DNA from 3 places in the Streptomyces decoyicus genome. Region 1 is predicted to be linked to each of the others. Evidence: riboswitches for the same ligand, from Rfam matches in the RefSeq annotation. Region 1 holds a riboswitch; each other region holds the start of a gene.

Evidence for each region. Region 1 has a riboswitch for cobalamin ahead of K7C20_RS24715 (ribonucleoside-diphosphate reductase subunit alpha). Riboswitches for the same ligand answer to the same signal wherever they lie in the genome.
Region 2: it holds a riboswitch for cobalamin, as region 1 does, so the genes downstream of both, cobN (cobaltochelatase subunit CobN) here and K7C20_RS24715 (ribonucleoside-diphosphate reductase subunit alpha) in region 1, are expected to answer to the same signal.
Region 3: it holds a riboswitch for cobalamin, as region 1 does, so the genes downstream of both, K7C20_RS08800 (cobalamin biosynthesis protein) here and K7C20_RS24715 (ribonucleoside-diphosphate reductase subunit alpha) in region 1, are expected to answer to the same signal.

What each region holds. Positions count from the first base shown of each region.
Region 1 is NZ_CP082301.1:5,584,617-5,591,761, forward strand. It holds gene K7C20_RS24715 (ribonucleoside-diphosphate reductase subunit alpha) at 1-1,214, opposite strand, end outside; cobalamin riboswitch at 1,377-1,529, opposite strand; gene K7C20_RS24720 (hypothetical protein) at 1,686-1,823, shown strand; gene mctP (monocarboxylate uptake permease MctP) at 1,913-3,601, opposite strand; gene K7C20_RS24730 (DUF3311 domain-containing protein) at 3,598-3,858, opposite strand; gene K7C20_RS24735 (GntR family transcriptional regulator) at 4,102-4,863, opposite strand; gene K7C20_RS24740 (extracellular solute-binding protein) at 5,105-6,373, shown strand; gene K7C20_RS24745 (carbohydrate ABC transporter permease) at 6,475-7,145, shown strand, end outside.
Region 2 is NZ_CP082301.1:4,193,770-4,200,914, reverse strand. It holds gene cobG (precorrin-3B synthase) at 154-1,512, opposite strand; cobalamin riboswitch at 1,649-1,809, shown strand; gene cobN (cobaltochelatase subunit CobN) at 1,844-5,446, shown strand; gene K7C20_RS18405 (DUF4097 family beta strand repeat-containing protein) at 5,536-6,267, opposite strand; gene K7C20_RS18400 (DUF1876 domain-containing protein) at 6,486-6,758, shown strand; gene K7C20_RS18395 (LCP family protein) at 6,971-7,145, opposite strand, start outside.
Region 3 is NZ_CP082301.1:1,993,976-2,001,120, reverse strand. It holds gene K7C20_RS08810 (putative cobaltochelatase) at 1-1,539, opposite strand, end outside; gene K7C20_RS08805 (cobyric acid synthase) at 1,610-3,229, opposite strand; gene K7C20_RS08800 (cobalamin biosynthesis protein) at 3,240-4,307, opposite strand; cobalamin riboswitch at 4,437-4,588, opposite strand; gene K7C20_RS08795 (hypothetical protein) at 4,793-5,236, shown strand; gene K7C20_RS08790 (caspase family protein) at 5,242-7,145, shown strand, end outside.

The DNA.
Region 1 (7,145 bases):
TTGAGCGCCCGGCCGTCGGCCTCCAGCTTGCGGTAGGCGGCGTCGAACTCGTCGCCCCACAGGTCCACCAGCTCCGGGGCGTCCGAGGGCGAGAACAGCGACCAGTCGGCGTCCGCCTCCACGCGGCGCATGAACTCGTCCGGGATCCAGTGCGCGATGTTCAGGTTGTGGGTGCGGCGGGCCTCCTCACCGGTGTTGTCGCGCAGCTCCAGGAACTCCTCGATGTCCGCGTGCCAGGTCTCCAGGTAGACACACGCGGCGCCCTTGCGCCGGCCGCCCTGGTTCACGGCCGCGACCGAGGCGTCCAGGGTGCGCAGGAACGGCACGATGCCGTTGGAGTGCCCGTTGGTGCCGCGGATCAGCGAACCGCGGGCGCGGATACGGGAGTACGAGAGGCCGATGCCGCCCGCGTGCTTGGAGAGCCGCGCGACCTGGTGATACCGGTCGTAGATCGAGTCCAGCTCGTCCAGCGGCGAGTCCAGCAGGTAGCAGGACGACATCTGCGGGTGGCGGGTACCGGAGTTGAACAGGGTGGGGGAGGAGGGCAGGTAGGACAGCGAGCTGGTGAGGCGGTAGAGCTCGGCGACGTCGTCCAGGGCGCGCTCGCTGTGGTCCTCGGCGAGGCCGCAGGCCACCCGCAGCAGGAAGTGCTGGGGGGTCTCGACGACCTGACGGGTGGTGGGGTGCCGCAGGAGGTAGCGCGAGTGCAGGGTGCGCAGCCCGAAATAGCCGAACCGGTCGTCGGCGCCGTCGGCCAGCGCCTTGTCGACCAGCGCGTCCAGACGGGCGGCATGGGTGCGCACGAACTCCGCGGTCTCGTCGGCGATCAGCCCCTCGCGGTGACCGACCTCGACGGAGGCGGAGAAGGCGACCGCCCCCTGTCCGGCCGCCTCCTCCGCGATGGCGAGCGTGAGCAGACGCGCGGCGAGCTTGGAGTACTGCGGCTCGTCACCGATCAGGCCGGCCGCGGCATCCGTGGCCAGCGACCGCAGTTCGGCCTCGTCGGAGCCCGCGTGCCGGCCGCGCAGGGCGGCGGCGGCCACCTTGCCGGGGTCGGTCGCGGTCAGATCCTCGGTCAGCTCGGTCAGGGTGCGCAGCAGGGCGACACCCGGACCGTCCTGGCCGGGCCCGCCGTCGGCGGTGCCGGCAGGCGTGGCTACCGCGGGGGGCACGACCTCGGCGTCTGACGCGGGCTCCGTTGGCGCGATGGTCACGTGCTGCTCTCCCTCACTCGGCGGGGGCCGGGAGGGGAGGGACGCGACGGGCGCACGCGGGCATGCGGCACCCCATGACGGTCAGGGGTGCGCGGGCACACCGCGCGGCGTCCACCGGCCCAACCCTCGGGGCCCGGACGTATCGACGTCCGCACCCATGGCGGTGCGGGCGTACCGTCGGCAGGTCTTCGGACTTCACGGGCGGCGTGCCGGGGCCGTGGTCCGGCCGGCCGAGCCCGCTCCAACACCGTTGCGGGACAGTTCCGGATTCCCACCGGATTCCCCTGCGGCGACAGCGAGGACGAGCATACATGTGGGGGTGGCCCTTCGCGTGCACCCCCATATCTAGTGTGTCGTGAGTGATCACGCAGTGCCTGTCAGTGGCCTCGGCTATGGTCGGTTTTACGTTCTCCGCCCTGCCGGGAGAAGAAGGAGCAACCTCCATCCCCGCTCGCCGACCGGCCGCACCTCATGGAGACCAAGCATTTCGAAGAGGTCGCCCGGGTGCTCGCCCGCCTGGAGAAGGGCGCGCGGCCGGAGTTCATCGACGGGAAGATGAGATTCACCTCCCCGACCCCGTCGGCATCCCCCTCGAAACCGAGCAGCTGAAGGACTGGGTGAACTGAACGGCCCACGCCAACGGGCTGCCGTGTCCCCGGAGGAACGCGGCAGCCCGTGAAGGTGCGTCAGCGGGTGGCTCAGTGCCCCGCCGGCGCCTCCGCCGCCGCCGGCGGCAGTTCGACGGAGACGCCCTTGTCGCCGGCGTCCGCCGTGTAGTCGGCGGGGCTGGTCTCGTCGGTTCCTTCGGGGGCCCCTACGGCCTTCAGGACGACGGTCAGGACCACCGTCACCACGACGTTCAGGACGAAGGCGGTCAGGCCGATGTAGCCGATTTCGCCGATACCGGGGATCTCCTTGCTGGAGCCGCCGAAGTGGGCCTGGGTCGGGCTGGCGACGCCGTACGCCGCGAGCGTGCCGTAGAGCATGCCGACCGCCCAGCCGCCCAGCAGCGCCCAGCGGTGGAACCAGCGGGTGAACAGGCCGCCGACCAGGGACGGCATGGTCTGAAGGATCCAGATGCCGCCCAGCAGCTGGAAGTTGATCGCGATCGTCTTGTCCATGGTGAGGACGAAGGCCAGCGCGCCGACCTTCACCAGCAGCGAGACGAGCTTGGCGACCTTGTGTTCCTGCTCGGGCGTGGCGCCCGGCTTGAGGAAGTCCTTGTAGACGTTGCGGGTGAAGAGGTTGGCCGCGGCGATCGACATGATGGCCGCGGGCACCAGCGCGCCGATGCCGATCGCGGCGAACGCCACACCGGAGAACCAGCTCGGGAACATGTCCTCGAACAGCTGCGGGATGGCCAGCTGCGGGTTGCCCTGGATGTCCGTACCTGCCTTGATCGCCATGAAGCCCAGCAGCGCCAGCAGGCCCAGCATGAGGGAGTACAGCGGCAGGATGGTGGTGTTGCGGCGGATCACGTTGCGGCTGCGCGAGGACAGCGTCGCGGTGATCGAGTGCGGGTACATGAAGAGCGCCAGCGCCGAGCCGAGCGCCAAGGTCGCGTACGCCCACTGGGCGTTCGGGCCGCTGACCAGCTCGCCGCGCGGCTTGCCGGGGACGGCGCCGGGCTGGGCGAGCGCCTTGCCGGCCGTGTCGAAGATCTCGCCGAAGCCGCCCAGCTTGATCGGGATGTAGATGATCGCCACGGCGATGACGAGATAGATCAGCCCGTCCTTGACGAACGCGATCAGCGCCGGGGCGCGCAGCCCCGAGGAGTAGGTGTACGCGGCCAGCACGGCGAACGCGATCAGCAGCGGCAGGTCCTTGACGAACCAGTTGGTGTGCTCGCCGCCGCCGATGCCCATCACGTCCAGGACGGCCTGGATGCCGACCAGTTGGAGGGCGATGTACGGCATGGTGGCGAGGATGCCGGTGAGCGCCACGGCCAGCGACAGTCCCTTGGAGCCGAAGCGGCCGCGGACGAAGTCGGAGGTGGTGACGTAGCCGTGCTTGTGCGAGACCGACCAGAGGCGGGGGAGGAAGGTGAAGATGAGCGGGTAGACCAGGATCGTGTACGGCACGGCGAAGAAGCCGGACGCGCCCGCCGCGTAGATCGCCGCCGGCACGGCCACGAAGGTGTACGCGGTGTAGAGGTCACCGCCCAGCAGGAACCACGTCACCCAGGTGCCGAAGCTGCGGCCGCCCAGCCCCCATTCGTCGAGGTTGGCGGACTGCTCGGCCTTGCGCCAGCGGGCGGCCAGGAAGCCCATGACCGTCACGGCCAGGAAGAAGAAGACGAAGACGGCGAGGGCCACGCCGTTGACGCCCTTGGTCGAGGCGGCGGCGAGCGCCTCGGAGGTGCTCGCCGCGGTCGTGGTGAGAGTCACTGGGCCGCACCTCCCTTGCGGGCGCGCAGCTCACGCTGCACCAGCTTGTACGCGATCATCGTGAGCACGGTCGAGATCGGCACCCACGCCATCTGGTACCAGTAGAAGAACGGGATCCCGATGAACCTCGGCTCGACCCGGGCGTACGAACTCACCCACAGCATCGCCACGAAGGGGACGATCAGGCAGATCCCGGTCACCACACGCGTGGGTGTGACCACCTGTCTGCGACCCGGTGATTCGGCTGACTGTGTCATGACCGCGGCTCCGTCCCCTGGCTGTCTCCTGTGTAATCGGCTGGAAATCTATGGCAGGGGCGTGGCGCGCGTCACTAGCTGTCCGCATATCGGTATGGAGAATCCACACGAGGGACACCTCCGCGGTACCGCCGACTGCCTGATTCATCCCGTTTGGGGTGAAAGTGGTGGAAATGTGCAGGGGGCGCGGACGGATGTGCCGGGCCCCGGGGCGGGCCCTGGGGCGGGCCCCGGGGCGGCGGGTCAGTTCGTGGGGCGGCGCAGTCTGGCGACGAACTTGTAGCGGTCGCCCCGGTAGACCGAGCGCACCCACTCCACCGGCTGCCCCTGGGCATCGAGCGAGTGCCGGGAGAGCATCAGCATCGGCAGGCCGACGTCCGTGCCCAGCAGACCGGCCTCGCGCGGGGTGGCCAGCGAGGTCTCGATGGTCTCCTCGGCCTCCGCCAGCCGGACGTCGTACACCTCGGCCAGGGCGGTGTAGAGCGAGGTGTACTTGACGAGGTTCCGGCGGAGCGCGGGGAAGCGTTTGGCCGACAGATGGGTGATCTCGATGGCCATCGGCTCGCCGCTGGCCAGCCGCAGCCGCTCGATGCGCAGCACCCGGCCGCCGGTGGAGATGTCCAGCAGGCCGGCGAGCCGGTCGTCGGCGGTGACATAGCCGATGTCCAGCAGTTGGGAGGCCGGCTCCAGGCCCTGGGCCCGCATGTCCTCCGTATAGGACGTCAGTTGCAGCGCCTGGGACACCTTGGGCTTGGCGACGAAGGTGCCCTTGCCCTGGATGCGCTCCAGCCGGCCCTCGACGACCAGCTCCTGGAGGGCCTGACGCACCGTCGTGCGCGAGGTGTCGAACTCCGCGGCGAGGGTGCGCTCGGGCGGGACCGGGGTGCCGGGCGGCAAGGTTTCGGTGATCTCCAGCAAGTGCCGCTTGAGGCGGTAGTACTTGGGCACCCGCGCGGTCCGCGTGCCACCGCCGCTCTCGGCACCGTTGCCCCCGTCCGTCTCCATGACCCGCCTCTCCGACTCCTGTCGCGCTGCCGTCACCGGCTCCTCCGTATGTAGCGGCTCACATCGTGGCACGGGTGGGTTTCCCGCGCTTCCTTGCAGGTCCCGGCTTGCCAGGTGTCGGTCCGGTAACGGACCTGACAGCGACTCTTATACACCCTTGACACCCCAAAAGGTCTAGGCCAAGCTGCGGGCACTGGTCTAAACCATTAAAGACCACACCCGGCCTTTGGGGGAGAGCGCAATGAAGCGTGGGCTCATAGCAGCGACGGCGGTCGCGGGAATGCTGGTGAGTGTCGCTGCCTGTGGGTCCAGCGACGGCAACAAGGCGGGCGCGAATGGCTTCAAGGGCCAGAAGCTGACCGTTTGGGTGATGAGTGGTTCGAATCCGGCGCAGTGGACCAAACAGGTCTCCGAGCAGTTCAAGAAGAAGACCGGCGCCACCGTCGAGTTCAAGGTCCAGCAGTGGAACGGCATTCAGCAGAAGCTGAGCACCGCCCTTTCCGAGGACGCCCCGCCGGACGTCGTCGAAATCGGCAACACCCAGACCGCCGCCTACGCCACGGCGGGAGCACTTGCCGAACTCGGTGATCTGAAGAAGGAGATCGGCTCCGACTGGAACGACGCCTTCAACAAGGCCTCGCTCGTGGACGGAAAGCAGTACGCACTGCCGTGGTTCGCCGGAAACCGCGTGGTGATGTACAACAAGAAGATCTGGGCCGAGGCCGGCCTCAAGGGCACCCCCAAGACGCGCAATGAGCTCTTCAAGGCCTTTGACACCATCAAGAAGAAGACCGACGCCGAGCCGCTGTATCTCCCCGGCCAGAACTGGTACTTCCTCGACGGCCTGACCATCGGCACCGGCGCCGACCTGGTGAAGAAGCAGGGCGGCAAGTGGGTCTCCAACCTCGGCGACCCCAAGGTCTCCAAGGCCATGGACATCTACAAGCAGTACCAGGCCTTCAGCACCGCTCCCAAGAACAAGGACGAGGCCACCCCGCAGCAGGGTGAGGTCTTCGCCAAGGGCCGGACCGGCGCCCTCATCGCCATGGGCTACGAGGCCGCCACCGCCGTCAAGGCCAACCCGGAAATCAAGAAGGACATCGGCTTCTTCACCATCCCCGGCGAGACCGCGGCCAAGCCCGAGGGCGTTTTCCTCGGCGGCTCGAACTTCGCCGTCGCCGGTATGGGCAAGAACCAGGAACTCGCCAAGGAATTCCTGAAGGTCGCCCTGTCGAAGCAGAACGACGGACAGATGGTCAAGGAGTCCGGCTGGACCCCGAAGTCCGCCGGTCTGGCCGGTGCCGCCCAGCAGAATCCGGCCGCCGCGGCCGCCGCGCCCGCCGCGGAGAAGTCCGGCGGCACCACTCCGCTGATTCCCCAGTGGGCCGCGGTGGAGAACCTGCCGAACCCCATCAAGAGCTATATGACGGCCGTCCTCGGCGGTAAGTCCCCGGCCGATGCCGCCAAGGACGTCGAATCCGAGATCAACGCACGGCTCGCCAAGCAGTAACCGGCAGCTGCCTGCGGGGCCGGCCGTTTCCCGGCCCCGCAGGCGTGTGGCGTTCCCGCAGGAGCACCGAGGATTCACGGCAGCAAGGGGGAGCAGGGCCCATGGCAGTGCAGCTCGACGACGCGGTGGACAAGACCGCGCCGCAGACCGGTAAGGGAGGCGCACCGCCCACCCGGCGCGGAGGCGGCCGGCGGGCCGGGCGGGGTCCGCGTCCTCCCGCCCGCCACAGTCCTCATCCGTCCGCCCGCCGTGCCCCGTACCTCCTGCTGCTGCCGGCCCTGCTCGCGACCGCGGTCTTCCTGGGCTGGCCCATGGTCCGCAACCTCCTGCTCTCCTTCCAGAACCTCGATATGAAGGAGCTGATCCAGCACCTCACCGACTGGCGCGGGGTAGGCAACTACCAGGAGATCCTGGGCAGCGAGCAGTTCTGGCGGGTCACCCTCCGCACCCTCGTCTTCACCGCGGTCAATGTCGTCCTGATCATGGTCCTCGGCGTGCTGATCGGACTGCTGCTGGCCCGGCTCGGCAAGAAGATGCGCCTCACGCTCTCCCTGGCGCTGGTGCTGGCCTGGGCCATGCCGGTGATCGCCGCCACCACCGTCTTCCAGTGGCTCTTCGACTCCCGCTACGGCGTCGTCAACTGGCTGCTGGACAAGGCCGGCTGGCACGCCATGGCCCACTACGACTGGGTCGGCACCCAGCTGTCCACCTTCTTCGTCATCACCGTCCTGATCGTGTGGCAGTCGCTGCCCTTCGTGGCCCTGAACCTCTA
Region 2 (7,145 bases), 1.4 Mb from region 1:
CGGGAGGGCTCGGTGGTTCGGGTGGTTCAGGTGGACCGGGTGGTTCACGTGAATCGGGTGGATCGGGTAATTCAGGTGGTTCGCATGGCTCGGGCGGTTCGCATGGCTCGGGTGGTTATGGGGCGGGGCATGGGGCTTTGGCGTTGCTGTGGTTCATGGGGCCGTGGGCGGGGGCGCCGCGGTGCGTGGGGCGGTCGGTGCGGTGTCCGGCCCCACCAGTGCTACCCGGTAGCCCTCCGCCGTGGCCAGCACGTCGATCCAGGTGCCGTGCGGGTGACCGCAGCGGCGTGCGCAGCCGGACCAGTAGACGGGGAGGCCCTCGGGGGCCGGGCCGGGGGGCCGCCCGCCCGGGACGGCCGCACCGGCGGCGAGCGCGGCCGTCGCGTCGGCGCGTACGTCGGTGAGGGACTTGGCGCAGCCGGGGCGGCCCGTACAGGCGCCGAGCCGGTGCCAGGGAGAGGCCGGGTCGGTGATCAGTCCGGCGGTGGTGAGCTCCGCCAGCCGGCGGGGTGCCGCGGCGGCCGGCAGTCCGGGCAGGACGATGCCGCGCCACGGGGTGAGGCGCAGCGCCCCGGAGCCGTCGCCGGCGGCGATCGTGGTCAGCAGCCGCCATTGGGCCACCGACAGCCTGCCGAGCGGCGCCAGGACCGAGAGCGCACGGTCGTCGTCGGGGCCCTCGATGACGCCGGGGGCGGCGGAGTCCGCGTACGGCGGGGAGGTGCGGGCGCCGGGGGCGGGAGCCGCGGCCACGTACGCGGCCCCGATGCCCGCCGACCGCAGCGTCTTTGCCACCTCCCGGGCCGTCAGGCCGTGTCCGTCGGGGAGTTCGCGGACCCGCCAGGCTCCGCTGCCGCTCGCCGCGGCGGCGGTCAGGAAGGCCTCGGCGGCGGCGAGCGCGGCGCGCGGTACGTCCGGTCCGGCGATCCGCAGCGCCGCCGGACCGTCGCCGACCCGCAGCAGGGCGCCGCCCGCCGGTCCGGTCCGGCCCCCGGCCGGTTCTGCGAGCAAGCTCACATCTCCGCCGAGCGCGGCCACATCGCCCCGCCCGTCGTCCAGGACGAACAGGAAACGGCCCGAGAGGGCGGTCGCGGACTCGCTCGCACAGAGCAGCGCGTCCAGCTCACGGGCCCACCGTCGCACGTCAGAAGGGGTGTGGCGGTCCAGTCCGGCCAGCGGGGAAGCGAGGATGTTGCGGATGCGTTCGTGGCGCTCGGAGGGCAGCAGGCCGGCGTCGCGCAGCAGAGCGGCGAGCCGGCCGCCGCAGCCCTCCGCAAGGCCGCGGAGTTCGACGTTGCCGCGGGAGGTGAGGGAGAGATGGCCGTCACCGAGCAGGTCCGCGGCGTCGGCCAGGACGGCTGCCTGACGCACCGTCAAATCTCCGGCCGGGAGCCGGATTCGGGCGAGGTGGCCGTCGGCGGCCCGGTGCAGCCGCAGCGCTCCCGGGCAGGCGTCACCGCGGTCGCGCAGAGGCGGTGCGGCGGCCTGGGGCCGTGTCGAGGGGGAGGGCGGCATGGCCGCGAGCATACCCACGGGGGCGGGCGCCGATCCGGGCCGGATCCGGCCAGGCGCCCGGCCCGCGGCGTGCGCGCCCCCGTCCTGGTCCGGCCTGCCCGGAGGCCCGCTTACCTCGGCCGTCCACAGCCCTTACTATGCAGGTCGGTGGGTCGGCTGGCCCACCGACGCCAGCGACGGCGCAGGGTCCTACGGCCCTAGGGAGGAAGCCCGGTGAGAATCCGGCGCGGTCCCGCCACTGTGAACCCGGAAACTGCCGGGCGAGCCAGGAACTCCCGCCGTCCTTACGACCACCCGGGGCGCGGACACCCCGAGGAAGGCCTGCGCTCGCATGCTTCTGCTGCTGTCGACCTCCGACACCGACCTGCTCAGCGCCCGCGCGGCCACGGGTCCCGTGCCGTACCGGCTCGCCAACCCCGCCCGGCTCGATGTCGCCGAGCTGCCCGCGCTGCTGGAAGGCTGTGACCTCGTCGTCGTACGCCTCCTCGGTGGCATCCGTGCCTGGGAGGAGGGCCTGGAGGTGCTGCTCGCCGAGGACCAGCACCGGCCGGTCGTCGTGCTCACCGGTGAACAGGCCCCCGACGCCCAGCTCATGGAGCAGTCGACGGTCCCGGTCGGCATCGCGGCCGAGGCGCACGCCTACCTCGCGCACGGCGGGCCCGCCAACCTCGACCAGCTCGCCCGATTCCTCTCCGACACGGTGCTGCTGACCGGCCACGGTTTCGACCCGCCGGCCCCGGCCCCGTCCTGGGGCCCGCTGGAGTGGGAGGCCCGCAACGAGACCGGCCCGCTGGTCGCCGTGCTCTACTACCGCGCCCACCACATGAGCGGCAACACCGGCTTCGTACGGACCCTGTGCGAGCAGATCGAGGCGGCGGGCGGCCGCGCCCGGCCCCTGTTCGTCGCCTCCCTCCGCGCCCCCGAGCCGGAGCTGATCGAGGAGCTGCGGGCCGCCGACGCCCTGGTCACCACCGTCCTCGCCGCGGGCGGCACCAAGCCCGCCGAGGCCTCCGCCGGCGGCGACGACGAGTCCTGGGACGCGGGTGCGCTGGCCGCCCTCGACGTACCGATCCTCCAGGCCCTGTGCCTGACCGGGCCGCGCAGCGCCTGGGAGGAGAACGACGAGGGGCTGTCGCCGCTGGACGCCGCCTCGCAGATCGCCGTCCCCGAGTTCGACGGCCGGCTGATCACCGTCCCGTTCTCCTTCAAGGAGGTCGACGAGGACGGTCTGCCGATGTACGTCGCCGACCCCGAGCGCGCCGCCCGGGTCGCCGGCATCGCCGTCCGGCACGCCCGGCTGCGTCATATCCCGGCCACCGAGAAGCGCCTCGCGCTGGTGCTGTCCGCGTACCCGACCAAGCACTCCCGGATCGGCAACGCGGTCGGCCTGGACACCCCGGCCAGTGCCGTCGCCCTGCTGCGCCGCCTCCAGGCCGACGGCTACGACTTCGGCACCGAAGAGGTTCCCGGCCTCGTGTCCGGCGACGGCGACGAGCTGATCTACGCCCTCATCGAGGCCGGCGGCCACGACCAGGAGTGGCTCACCGAGGAGCAGCTCGCCCGCAACCCCGTGCGTATCCCGGCCGCCGACTACAAGCGCTGGTACGCCACGCTCCCGCAGGAGCTCCGGGACTCCGTCGAGGAGCACTGGGGGCCGCCGCCCGGCGAGATGTTCGTCGACCGCAGCCGCAACCCCGACGGCGACATCGTGCTGGCCGCTCTGCGCCGCGGCAACCTCCTGATCCTCATCCAGCCGCCGCGCGGCTTCGGCGAGAACCCGATCGCGATCTACCACGACCCCGATCTGCCGCCCTCGCACCACTACTTGGCGGCGTACCGCTGGATCGCGGCCTCCGCGGACGACGGCGGCTTCGGCGCGGACGCCATGGTCCACCTGGGCAAGCACGGCAACCTGGAATGGCTGCCCGGCAAGAACGCGGGCCTGTCCGCGGCCTGCGGCCCGGACGCCGCCCTCGGCGACCTCCCGCTCGTCTACCCCTTCCTGGTCAACGACCCCGGCGAGGGCACCCAGGCCAAGCGCCGGGTGCACGCCACCCTCGTCGACCACCTCGTCCCGCCGATGGCCCGCGCCGAGTCCTACGGCGACATCGCGCGCCTGGAGCAGCTGCTCGACGAGTACGCGGCGATCTCCGCCATGGACCCGGCCAAGCTGCCCGCGATCCGCGCCCAGATCTGGACGCTGATCCAGGCCGCCAAGCTCGACCACGACCTGGGCCTGGAGGCCCGCCCGGACGACGACGGCTTCGACGACTTCCTGCTGCACGTGGACGGCTGGCTGTGCGAGGTCAAGGACGCCCAGATCCGCGACGGTCTGCATGTCCTGGGCGGCGCCCCGGCCGGTGAGGCCCGCGTCAACCTCGTCCTGTCCATCCTCCGCGCCCGCCAGATCTGGGGCGGTACGTCCGCCCTGCCCGGTCTGCGCGAGGCGCTCGGTCTCGACGAGTCCGCCGCGACCCGGACGACGGCCGACGAGGCCGAGGCCACGGCCCGCGCGCTGGTCCAGGCGATGGAGGACGCGGACTGGGACCCGGCGGCGGTGTCCGGTGTCGCCGAGGGGCATCCGGCCGCGGTCGCCGACATCCTCGACTTCGCCGCCCGCCAGGTCGTCCCGCGTCTCGCCGCCACCACCGACGAGATCGACCACGCCGTGCACGCGCTGAACGGCGGCTTCGTCCCGGCGGGCCCCTCGGGATCCCCGCTCCGCGGCCTGGTCAACGTCCTGCCGACGGGCCGTAACTTCTACTCCGTCGACCCCAAGGCCGTTCCCTCCCGTCTGGCCTGGGAGACCGGCCAGGCCCTCGCCGACTCGCTCCTGGAGCGCTACCGCTCCGACAACGGCGACTGGCCGCAGTCGGTCGGGCTGTCCCTGTGGGGCACGAGCGCGATGCGGACCAGCGGCGACGATGTCGCCGAGGCCCTCGCCCTGCTGGGTGTCCGCCCCGTATGGGACGACGCCTCGCGCCGGGTCAACGGACTGGAGGCGATCCCGCTCGCCGAGCTCGGCCGCCCCCGTGTCGACGTCACGCTGCGCATCTCGGGCTTCTTCCGGGACGCGTTCCCGCACGTCATCGGGCTGCTCGACGACGCCGTACGGCTGGTCGCGGGCCTGGACGAGCCCGCGGAGTCCAACTTCGTGCGCGCCCACTCCCAGGCCGACCTGGCCGAGCACGGCGACGAGCGCCGCGCCACCACCCGCATCTTCGGCTCCCGCCCGGGGACGTACGGCGCGGGTCTGCTCCAGCTGATCGACTCCCGCGACTGGCGCACCGATGCCGACCTCGCCGAGGTCTACACCGTCTGGGGCGGCTACGCCTACGGCCGCGGTCTGGAGGGCCGCCCGGCCCGGGACGAGATGGAGACCGCCTACAAGCGCATCGCGGTCGCCGCCAAGAACACCGACACCCGCGAGCACGACATCGCGGACTCCGACGACTACTTCCAGTACCACGGCGGCATGGTCGCCACGGTCAAGGCACTCAAGGGCAAGGCCCCCGAGGCGTACATCGGCGACTCCACCCGTCCCGAGACGGTCCGCACCCGCACCCTCGTCGAGGAGACCTCCCGGGTCTTCCGCGCCCGGGTGGTCAACCCCCGCTGGATCGAGGCGATGCGCCGCCACGGCTACAAGGGCGCCTTCGAACTCGCCGCGACCGTGGACTACTTGTTCGGCTACGACGCCACCACGGGCGTGGTCGCCGACTGGATGTACGACAAGCTCGCCCAGACGTACGTGCTCGACCCCGAGAACCGCGACTTCCTCCAGCAGGCCAACCCCTGGGCGCTGCACGGCATCGCCGAGCGCCTCCTGGAGGCCGAGTCCCGCGGCATGTGGGAGAAGCCGGACGCCGAGACGCTGGCGGCGCTGCGGCAGGCGTTCCTGGAGACCGAAGGGGAGCTGGAGGGGGAGGACTGACGCCGGGGGGCTGCGCCGCCCCGGTCGGGAGCCGGGGCCGGAAGCCGGTCCCGGTCAGCGCTCCCCCGGGCCCGCCTGATGCCGCGGCATCAGGCGGGCTTTGCGGTGATGTCCCCGTTGCTGGTGGTCAGGTCCAGCTGGAAGCGTCCCGCCGGGTCCTGGGCGATGCCCAGGTGTTTGTCGCCGTTGCTGGTCTGTGCGGAGACGCGGTACGGGCCCTTCGGCAGTTGCAGGGTGATGGTGCCGTTGGACGTCCTCGCCCGGACGTTCTGGGCGACGGCCGGGGTCAGATCGATCTCCCCGTTGGAGGTCTGCGCCGTGATGCGCTTGCCCGCCAGGCCGCGTCCGGTGATCCCGCCGTCGGAGGTCCGTGCGTCGACCGTGCCGGCCACGCCGTCCAGGTCGATGTCCCCGGAGCTGGTGGTCACCTTCACCGGGCCCACCCCGCTCAGATCCACCGCCCCGGAGGAGGTCTCACCGCTGACCGGGATGCCCTTCGGCAGCTCGACCGTGTAGTTCACCGAGCAGTCCTCGCCACAGCCGCCGAGCACCAGCGCCCCGTCCTCGATCCGGTGCGTGGCCCCTTCGGGCCGTTCGCCGTGGTACCTCACCGAGCGGTGGACCGAGACCCTGCCGCCGCCCTTGCCGCCGTGCACCGTAAGGCCCCCGGAGGTGCTGTCCAGCCGGATGGCCGTGATCTTCTTCGACACCACGGCGTCGTCCTTCAGGGTCTTCCCGGGCAGCACTCCGCAGGCGCTGATGCCGCATGCCCCGAGGGCGGCCATCGTGAGGACCCCGATATAGCGGACGCGCTTGCGCATGAATTCCCCCGGAAAGCTCGGTAGTTGGTGCGGCGAGGGGGCGCCCCTGCCCGGTTCCCCGCCACGACGAGGCTAGGGCGGCGGGTACGGCCCCACCATGGGGAAAGCCCCCGGACCGAGGTGTGGTGTGCCCCAGGTGCGGGCCGCGGACGCCGGTGCGAGGATTTTTGTGGGGGCGGTTCATGGGCTGCTTATGGGGGCGGACGAGGAGGCTTCCGGTGACTGCCACGAAGACATGGAACGCCGAGATCAGCATCACCGAGACCGACAGCGAGGTCCGGGCCGAGGCCAGGCTGCGCGGCAAGGACGGCGGGCAGATGGTCGGCCAGGGAGCGGCGCGCTGCAACCCCGCCGACGAGAACATCCCGGCCATCGGGGACGAGCTGGCGGTGGCGCGGGCGATGTCGGACCTCAGCCACCAGCTGCTTCAGCGGGCCGCACACGACATCGAGGTGCACACGGCCCGGCCGGTGGAACGGCTGCGCGTCTGAGGGACGTCGGCGCGGGGGTCGTGGGGCGACCGCGTACCGCCGGGGCCCGTCCGGCATCCGCGTACCGGGTCCGTCCGGCAGGTCACGGGCGGTGCCCAGATGCGGCATGCGTCATGCCGCATGCCGCATGCCGCATGCTGTAGCCGGAGCGCGTCCCCGTCGGCATGACGCGCCCCCCGCGCGCGCCAGGGCACCCGGGCCGGCTGCGGTTCTCAGGGCATGTCCGCCGGGAAGTCCGGCCCGATCGTCAGCGTCACCGCGCCCGGTGCCGCCTCGGCCGACTGCGTGGCCTTGGTGCCGGCGAGACGGGAGGCGAGCACCGCGCTCTGTGTCTTGAGTGCGGCCGGGTAGGTGACGGTGGTCTTGTCCGTCCCCGGGGCGTTGCCG
Region 3 (7,145 bases), 3.6 Mb from region 1:
GTCCCGGCGCACCACCAGCCCCCGGCCGCTGCGGCCGCGGGCCCGCTGGTGCGGCGCCGCGGCCTGCACGGTCGCCGCCAGGTGCAGCTTGCCCAGGGCGCCGTGCGGACGCCGGGCACCGGTCGTCCGGCCGTGCGCGGTCCGCGCCCGCGACCGGCGGCCGTCCGCGCCCTCGCCCAGGCCCGGCACATCCAGCCGCCGGGTACGGAACGGCTCGGTGGCGCCGACCGCCGCCTTCTGGCCGCCCGCGCCCGGGGCGCCCTCCTGGGACTGCTCGGGAGCGGCGGGCTGCTCCTGCCGTTCGGGGGCCTCCGGGGCCTCGGGGCCCTCGGGGGACTGGGGAGCCTCCCGCTCCTGCTGGTGCGGGAGTTCGGGGCTCTGCGTCTGGGAAGACTCCTCCGGCCCGCCGTCCTGCGGCGGCTGTCCGCCGCCGTCCGGACCGCCCCCGTCGGGGCCGCCGTCCGGCCCGTCCGGGTCCGGGTCGTCCGCGCCGTCCGTGCCCTCGTCCGCCCCGCCGAACTCCTCCAGCGTGCGGTCGAGCTTGTCCTCGTCCAGGCCGGGCGCGTCGAAGGGGTTACGGCGCCGGCGGTGCGGCAGCGCCAGCAGCGCCGCCTGCCGCACGTCCTCCTCCAGGACGTCCGTCCGCCCGGCCCATGCGGCCAGTGCCGTGGCGGTACGCGCCATCACGATGTCCGCGCGCATCCCGTCCACCTCGAACGCCGCGCAGGTCGCCGCGATCTGCCGCAGCGCCGCGTCCCCCAGCGTCACGCCCGGCAGCAACTCCCGTGCCGCGGCGATGCGGTGGCGCAGCTCGTCCTCCTCGGCCGCCCAGCGTGCCGCGAAGCCCGCCGGATCGGCGTCGTACGCCAGCCGGCGCCGGACCACCGACACCCGCTGGTCGGGCTCGCGCGAGGCGGAGACCTCGACGGTGAGCCCGAACCGGTCCAGCAACTGCGGCCGCAGCTCGCCCTCTTCGGGGTTCATGGTGCCGACGAGCAGGAACCGGGCCGCATGCCGTACGGACACGCCCTCGCGCTCCACATACGAGGCGCCCATGGCGGCCGCGTCCAGCAGCAGGTCCACCAGGTGGTCGTGGAGGAGGTTGACCTCGTCGACGTACAGGATGCCGCGGTGCGCATCCGCCAGCAGGCCCGGCTCGAAGGCCTTCACGCCCTCCGACAGCGCCCGCTCGATGTCCAGCGCACCGACCAGCCGGTCCTCGGAGGCGCCGACGGGCAGTTCGACCATCCGCGTCGGGCGGTCCTCGACGGCACCCGTCTCGTGCGGCCCGTCGGGGCAGCCGGGGTCGGGCGCGTCGGGGGCACAGGCGAAGCGGCAGCCGCCGACCACGTCCACATGGGGCATCAGTGCCGACAGTGCCCGCACGGCGGTGCTCTTGGCGGTGCCCTTCTCCCCGCGGACCAGCACACCGCCCACCGCGGGGCTGACCGCGTTCAGCAGCAGCGCCAGCCGCAGATCGTCCATCCCGACCACCGCGGTGAAGGGGTACTGCGGGGTGGTGTTGTGAGCGGTTGTCATGCGGTGTCGTCCTCCAGGTCGTCGGCCGGCTGCTCTGCTGCGTCTGTCGCGGTCCTCCAGTGCGTACCCGTCATGGCGCTCCCGGAGGCACGAACGGCAGCCCCTCCGGCACCCCCTCCTCGATCAGCCGGAGCAGCGCGGCGGTGTCCGCGTGCTCCTCGATCAGATCGCCCAGCCGGTCCAGCTGCTCCTCGCGCAGGGTGGCGAAGCTGGTGTCGGGGGCGGGGACGAACGCCCGGCCCGCGTCCGCCGCGACCCGCCGCAGGAAGGCCCGCCGGAAGCCGTCGCTCTCCAGCGAGCCGTGCCAGTGCGTGCCCCATACGGAGCCGGCCCGGCAGCCGTCCAAGAACTCCTCGTCCCCGCCGGTCACTTCGGCGACCCCGTGGTGGATCTCGTAACCCGCCACCGGCTCGCCCAGCGCCTCGCCGACCGGCCGCGCCAGGGTCTTCTCCGCCGCGAACCGCACCCGTACGGGCAGCAGTCCCAGCCCGTCGACCGTGCCCGCCTTCGACTCGATGTCGTCCTCGATGCGCTCGCCCAGCATCTGGTACCCGCCGCAGATGCCCAGCACCGGGCGGCCCTCGGCGGCCCGCCGGGCGACCGCGTCCGCCAGCCCGCGCTCGCGCAGCCACTCCAGCGCCCGGACCGTGCCCCGGGTCCCCGGCAGCACCACCAGGTCCGCGTCGGCCAGCTCCTCGGCCCGGTCCACGAACCGCACCACCACGCCCGGTTCCGCGGCCAGCGCGTCCACGTCCGTGAAGTTCGACATCAGCGGTACGGCGGCGACCGCCACCCGGAGCACCTGGGCGCCGTGCGGCGGCGCCACCACGCTCTCGCGCACCGCGCCGCGCAGCGACACCCTCCCCCAAGCTCTCGACTTCGTTCGAGCAGGGGGGACCCCCATCCCGTCCTCCTCGTCGATGCCGAGGCCGTGGGAGAAGGGCAGCACCCCCAGCGTCTGCCGTCCGGTGAGGCCGCGCAGCATCGCAAGCCCCGGCTCCAGCAGCGTCACATCGCCCCGGAACTTGTTGACCAGATACCCGGCGACCAGCGCCTGGTCCTCCTTGGACAGCAGCGCGGTGGTGCCGAAGAAGGAGGCGAACACCCCGCCACGGTCGATGTCGCCGACCACCATCACCGGAATACGGGCGGCCCGTGCCAGGCCCATGTTCACGATGTCGGTACGCCGCAGATTGATCTCGGCGGGGCTGCCGGCGCCCTCGCAGATCACCGCGTCGTACGTCCGCCGCAGCTCCTGGAGGCAGTCGGTGACCGTGCCGAGCAACTCCTCCCGGCGCCCGGCATACAGCGTCTTCCCGGAGGACGGCCCCCCGGCGTCCCCGAAGTACCCCCGCGCGCTGAGCTCCCCCACCGGCTTCCCCAGCAGCACCACCTGGCTGCTGCGGTCGCTGCCGGGCTTGAGCAGCACGGGATTCATCAGCGCGGTCGGCTCCACCCGCGCCGCGGCGGCCTGCATCGCCTGGGCCCGTCCGATCTCCGCGCCCTCGCGCGTGACGAACGAGTTCAGCGACATGTTCTGCGCCTTGAACGGCGCCACCCGGACGCCCTGCCGGGCCAGCCAGCGGCAGATGCCCGCCGTCACCACGCTCTTGCCGGCGTCGGACGTCGTACCGGCCACCAACAGGCCACCGCCGACGGCCCCTCCGGATGCCTTGAACCGCCCGTTCACCGGGTCCTCCTCATGCGCCGGGACCCCGGCTGTCGTGAACCGTACGCGCGACCGCCCGCGCGGCCTTGCGCGTCACTGCACCTGCGGACGGGCGGCCGGTACGCAGCGGGGCCCGCCGCGCGGCGCCGAACGCCAGCCGCGCGGCCACCGTCGTCACCAACGCCAGCGCGCTCACCCGGCGCGAGAGCCGCACCGCCCGTTCGATGTCGGCCACCGCGACCGGCGGCGCCCCCTCGTTGAGCACCGGACGGTGCTCCACCCGCCCGCCGTACGCCAGCGTGCCGCCCAGCCGTACGCCCAGCGCGCCCGCGAACGACGCCTCCACCGGGCCCGCGTTGGGGCTCGGGTGCGCGCCGCCGTCCGCCCGCCAGGCCCGCAGCGCACCGCGCCGGTCGGGGCCCGCGAGCACGGTCAGTGCGGCGGTCAGCCGGGAGCCGGGCCAGCCGGCGAGATCGTCGAGCCGGGCCGAGGCCCAGCCGAAGCGGAGGTGGCGCGGCGACCTGTGCCCCACCATCGCATCCAGGGTGTTCACCGCCCGGAACGCCACCAGGCCGGGCACCCCGCCCAGTGCGCCCCAGACGAGGGCGCCCACCACCGCGTCGGAGGTGTTCTCGGCGACCGACTCCACCACCGCGCGGGCCATCTGCGGCCCGTCCAGCGCCTGCGGATCGCGCCCGCACAGATGCGGCAGCCGCTCCCGCGCCACGTCCAGATCACCCGCCGTCAGCGCACCGCCGACGGCCCGCGCCTCCCGGCCGAGCGAGGTGCCGCCCAGCACGGCCCAGACCGTCGCCGCGGTCAGTGCGACCCGGGCGCCGTTGCGGAGGGGGGACGGGGAAACGGCAGCGCCCTTCACGGCGCGCTGAAGCAGCGCGGCACCGGCGGCGGCACCGCCCGCACACACCACGGCATGCGCCGTCCCGTATCCGCGGTGATCGCGCCACAGCCGGCGCTCGACGGCGCCCGCGGCCCGGCCGAAGGCGGCCACCGGGTGGCCGCGCCGAGGGTCCGCCGCGATCAGGTCGGCGAGGAAGCCGAGGGCCGCGCCGCACGCATATCCCGCGTGTTCGCCGCGCATCGGATCAGACCGCCGTCAGGCCTCGAAGGGGCCCTGCGGCAGCGGGCAGTGGCGATCTGGAAGGGCGGCCGGGCATGGCGGTATGTCCTCACTCAGGGTCCGCGCCCTGGCTCGACGTGACGGCGACAAGAGTCTCCTGGCTCCCCGGATCGGCGAGTCCTCCGGCCTTCCAGTCCCTGTGTACGTCATCGGACGTACACGAGGCGGACCGTGACCTTCGTCGGAGGAACGCTCCCCGGTGACAGTGGCGGGACCGCGCCGGATTCTCACCGGACTTCCTCATCTGTCGCCGAATGGCTCCGGCAGTCCACCACGCCCCGCGAATGCCCGTCAACTCACCCTTGACCTGCGACGCCGCCCTGTGGCACGGGCTGTGGTGCACGCCACAGCGTGGCAGTCGCGTCACAGACGGTTGCCCCCGCCCCTGATCTCACGTCACTATCTGGTGCACGGCGGCGAAGGGGCCGCCGGAAGGGGGCCGGGGGATGCCGCAGAGCGCTGACCGTCATGAGATCCGCATCAGGATCACGGGCACGAACAATCCTGACCAGGACATCGAGGACCTCAAGGCGTGGCTGGAGCGCGAGCCGTGGCTGGACCGGCGCCGGCACGACTGGCGGCTGCGGCCGCGGCCGCAGGACGAGAGCGACGACGGCCCCGGTGACATGGCCGTCGGCGTCGACGACCTGATCCTGGTCATCGTCGGCGCCGTCGCCGCCGAGATGACCAAAAGTCTCACCATCGCCCTCCAGGAGTGGCTGCGACGGCGCCGGGAGGAACGCGACACCGGCGAGCGGCCCGCCGTCGCGGTCGGGAGCGGCGACGGGGACCTGCGCGCGCTCGGCGACGCGGGTCCGGGCGCCGTGGCCCCCGAACACCCCGATCCCGGCAGCCCGGCAGACGGGAGCGGCCGCACCGCCGGGGACTGAGCCGGATGTCCGAATACGACGCACGGGGCAAGGTCAACCGGGCGCTGCTGATCTGTGTCGACGACTACCGCACGCTGCGCCCGCTCCCCGCGGTGAAGGACAACGCCCGGGAACTGGAGCGGGCCCTGCTCGCCCCCGGCACCGACCTGTTCACCAAGGGCGAGGTCGTCACCTGCCGGCCCCAGGAGCCCTGGGAGGTGGAACAGGCGCTGGACACCGTCGTCCAGGAGGCGCGCGGTCTGCTGCTGGTGTACTTCTCCGGCCACGGCCGGGTGGGCCGCGACGGCGGCAATCTGCAACTCATGGTCGGCGCCTCGGAACGGCGTCACAAGACCGTCTCCTGGCAGGACACCGTGCTGTCCTATCTGGACAACGCGCGGGCCGACCGGATCGTGATCGTCCTGGAGTGCTGTTACGCCGGCAATGGGAGCGAGGCCTTCCACTCCTGTCGCAACCCCACGTCGCTGCTGATGGCCGCGCAGCCCAACCGCCGTATCTTCAGCGGCGAGGAGCCCACCGGCGGCAGCGTCTTCACCCGCGCCCTGGTACAGACCCTGGAACGGGGCATCCCCGGCAAACGGTTCGTCACCTTCGAGGACCTCGTCCGGGACCTGCGCGAACAACTGGCCGGTGAACGGACCCCGATGGGCGATGTCTGGGAACCGCGCTCGGCGAAGCACAACACCGTCGACGACGTCATCCTGTCCTTCGCCACTCCCGAGGACCGCCCGCCGACCCCGCTGCGGATCCGCTTACGCCGCTGGCTGAAGTCCTACTTCCGGCACTGGCCCAGACTCCTGCTGATCCTGGCGATCGTCTTCGTACCGGCCACCACGGGCGTCGTCCTGCTCCACCTCGCGAACGGCGAGGCGCCCTGCCCGCCCGCCCTCGAACTGCGGCTGCTCACCGCCCCCGAGGCCGAACCCGCGCTGCGCCAGGCGGCCTTCGACTACGAGATGTCCCAGGCCAACACCCGGCCCCTCAGCGGCGAGGGCGACCTCCCCGACGGCTGCCGGCGCGCCCAGATCACCGTGTACTCCGCCGCCAAGGACCAGGTCGCCCAGGGCTTCGCGGCCGCCGACCGCTGGCAGGGCGAGGCACACGGCACCGGCAAGGGGCGGCCGGGCGACCAGGGCATCGACCCCCTCCACCGGCCGGGACCGCAGCCCGACATCTGGATCCCGGAATCCACCGCCGACTACTACGAGGCCCGCCGCGGTATGCCCGCCACGGGCTCCCCCGCGACCCTGCACTACTCCGCCCCGGTCGCCTACACCCCCCTGGTCGTCGGCATCCCGGCGCGCCGGCGGCTGGACGACGTCGAACTGGCCGGCGCCTCCTGGCAGGAGCTGCTCACCGGAACCGACAGCACCCACCACGACCTCAAGCTCCTGCGACCGAGCCCCGTGCTGTCCGGCACCGGTCTGCTGCACACCATCGGCCTCTACCTCGCCCACGACGGCTCGGGCACCGCAACGGGCGCGCCCGACCTCACCCTCGCCCGGCACGCCGAGGAGCGGCTCGCCGCCCCGGGCAGCCAGTACGCGGGCAGCACCGAACTGCTGTGTTCGCTGCGGCCCGATACCGACGCCGCCGGCTCCGTCGACCGGACGAAGTCCGCGCCCCTGGTGTCGGAGAAGTCCCTCGCCGACTACAACCTGGGCCGCGCCACCGGCAGTTGCCCGGCCCTGGACGCCCCGCTGCCGCTGCGCGACCGCTACGTCGCCTACTACCCCGCGAACGTCCCCGCGCTCGACCACCCCCTGGTCCGCGTCGACTGGCAGGGCGCCACGGACGCCACCCCGCGGCAGGCCGCCGTGGCGGACTTCGCGCAGTGGCTGCGCGCCCGGGACGGCGGCCAGCGCACCCTGACCGCGCAGGGCTACCGCGGGGTGCGGGACAGCGGCCC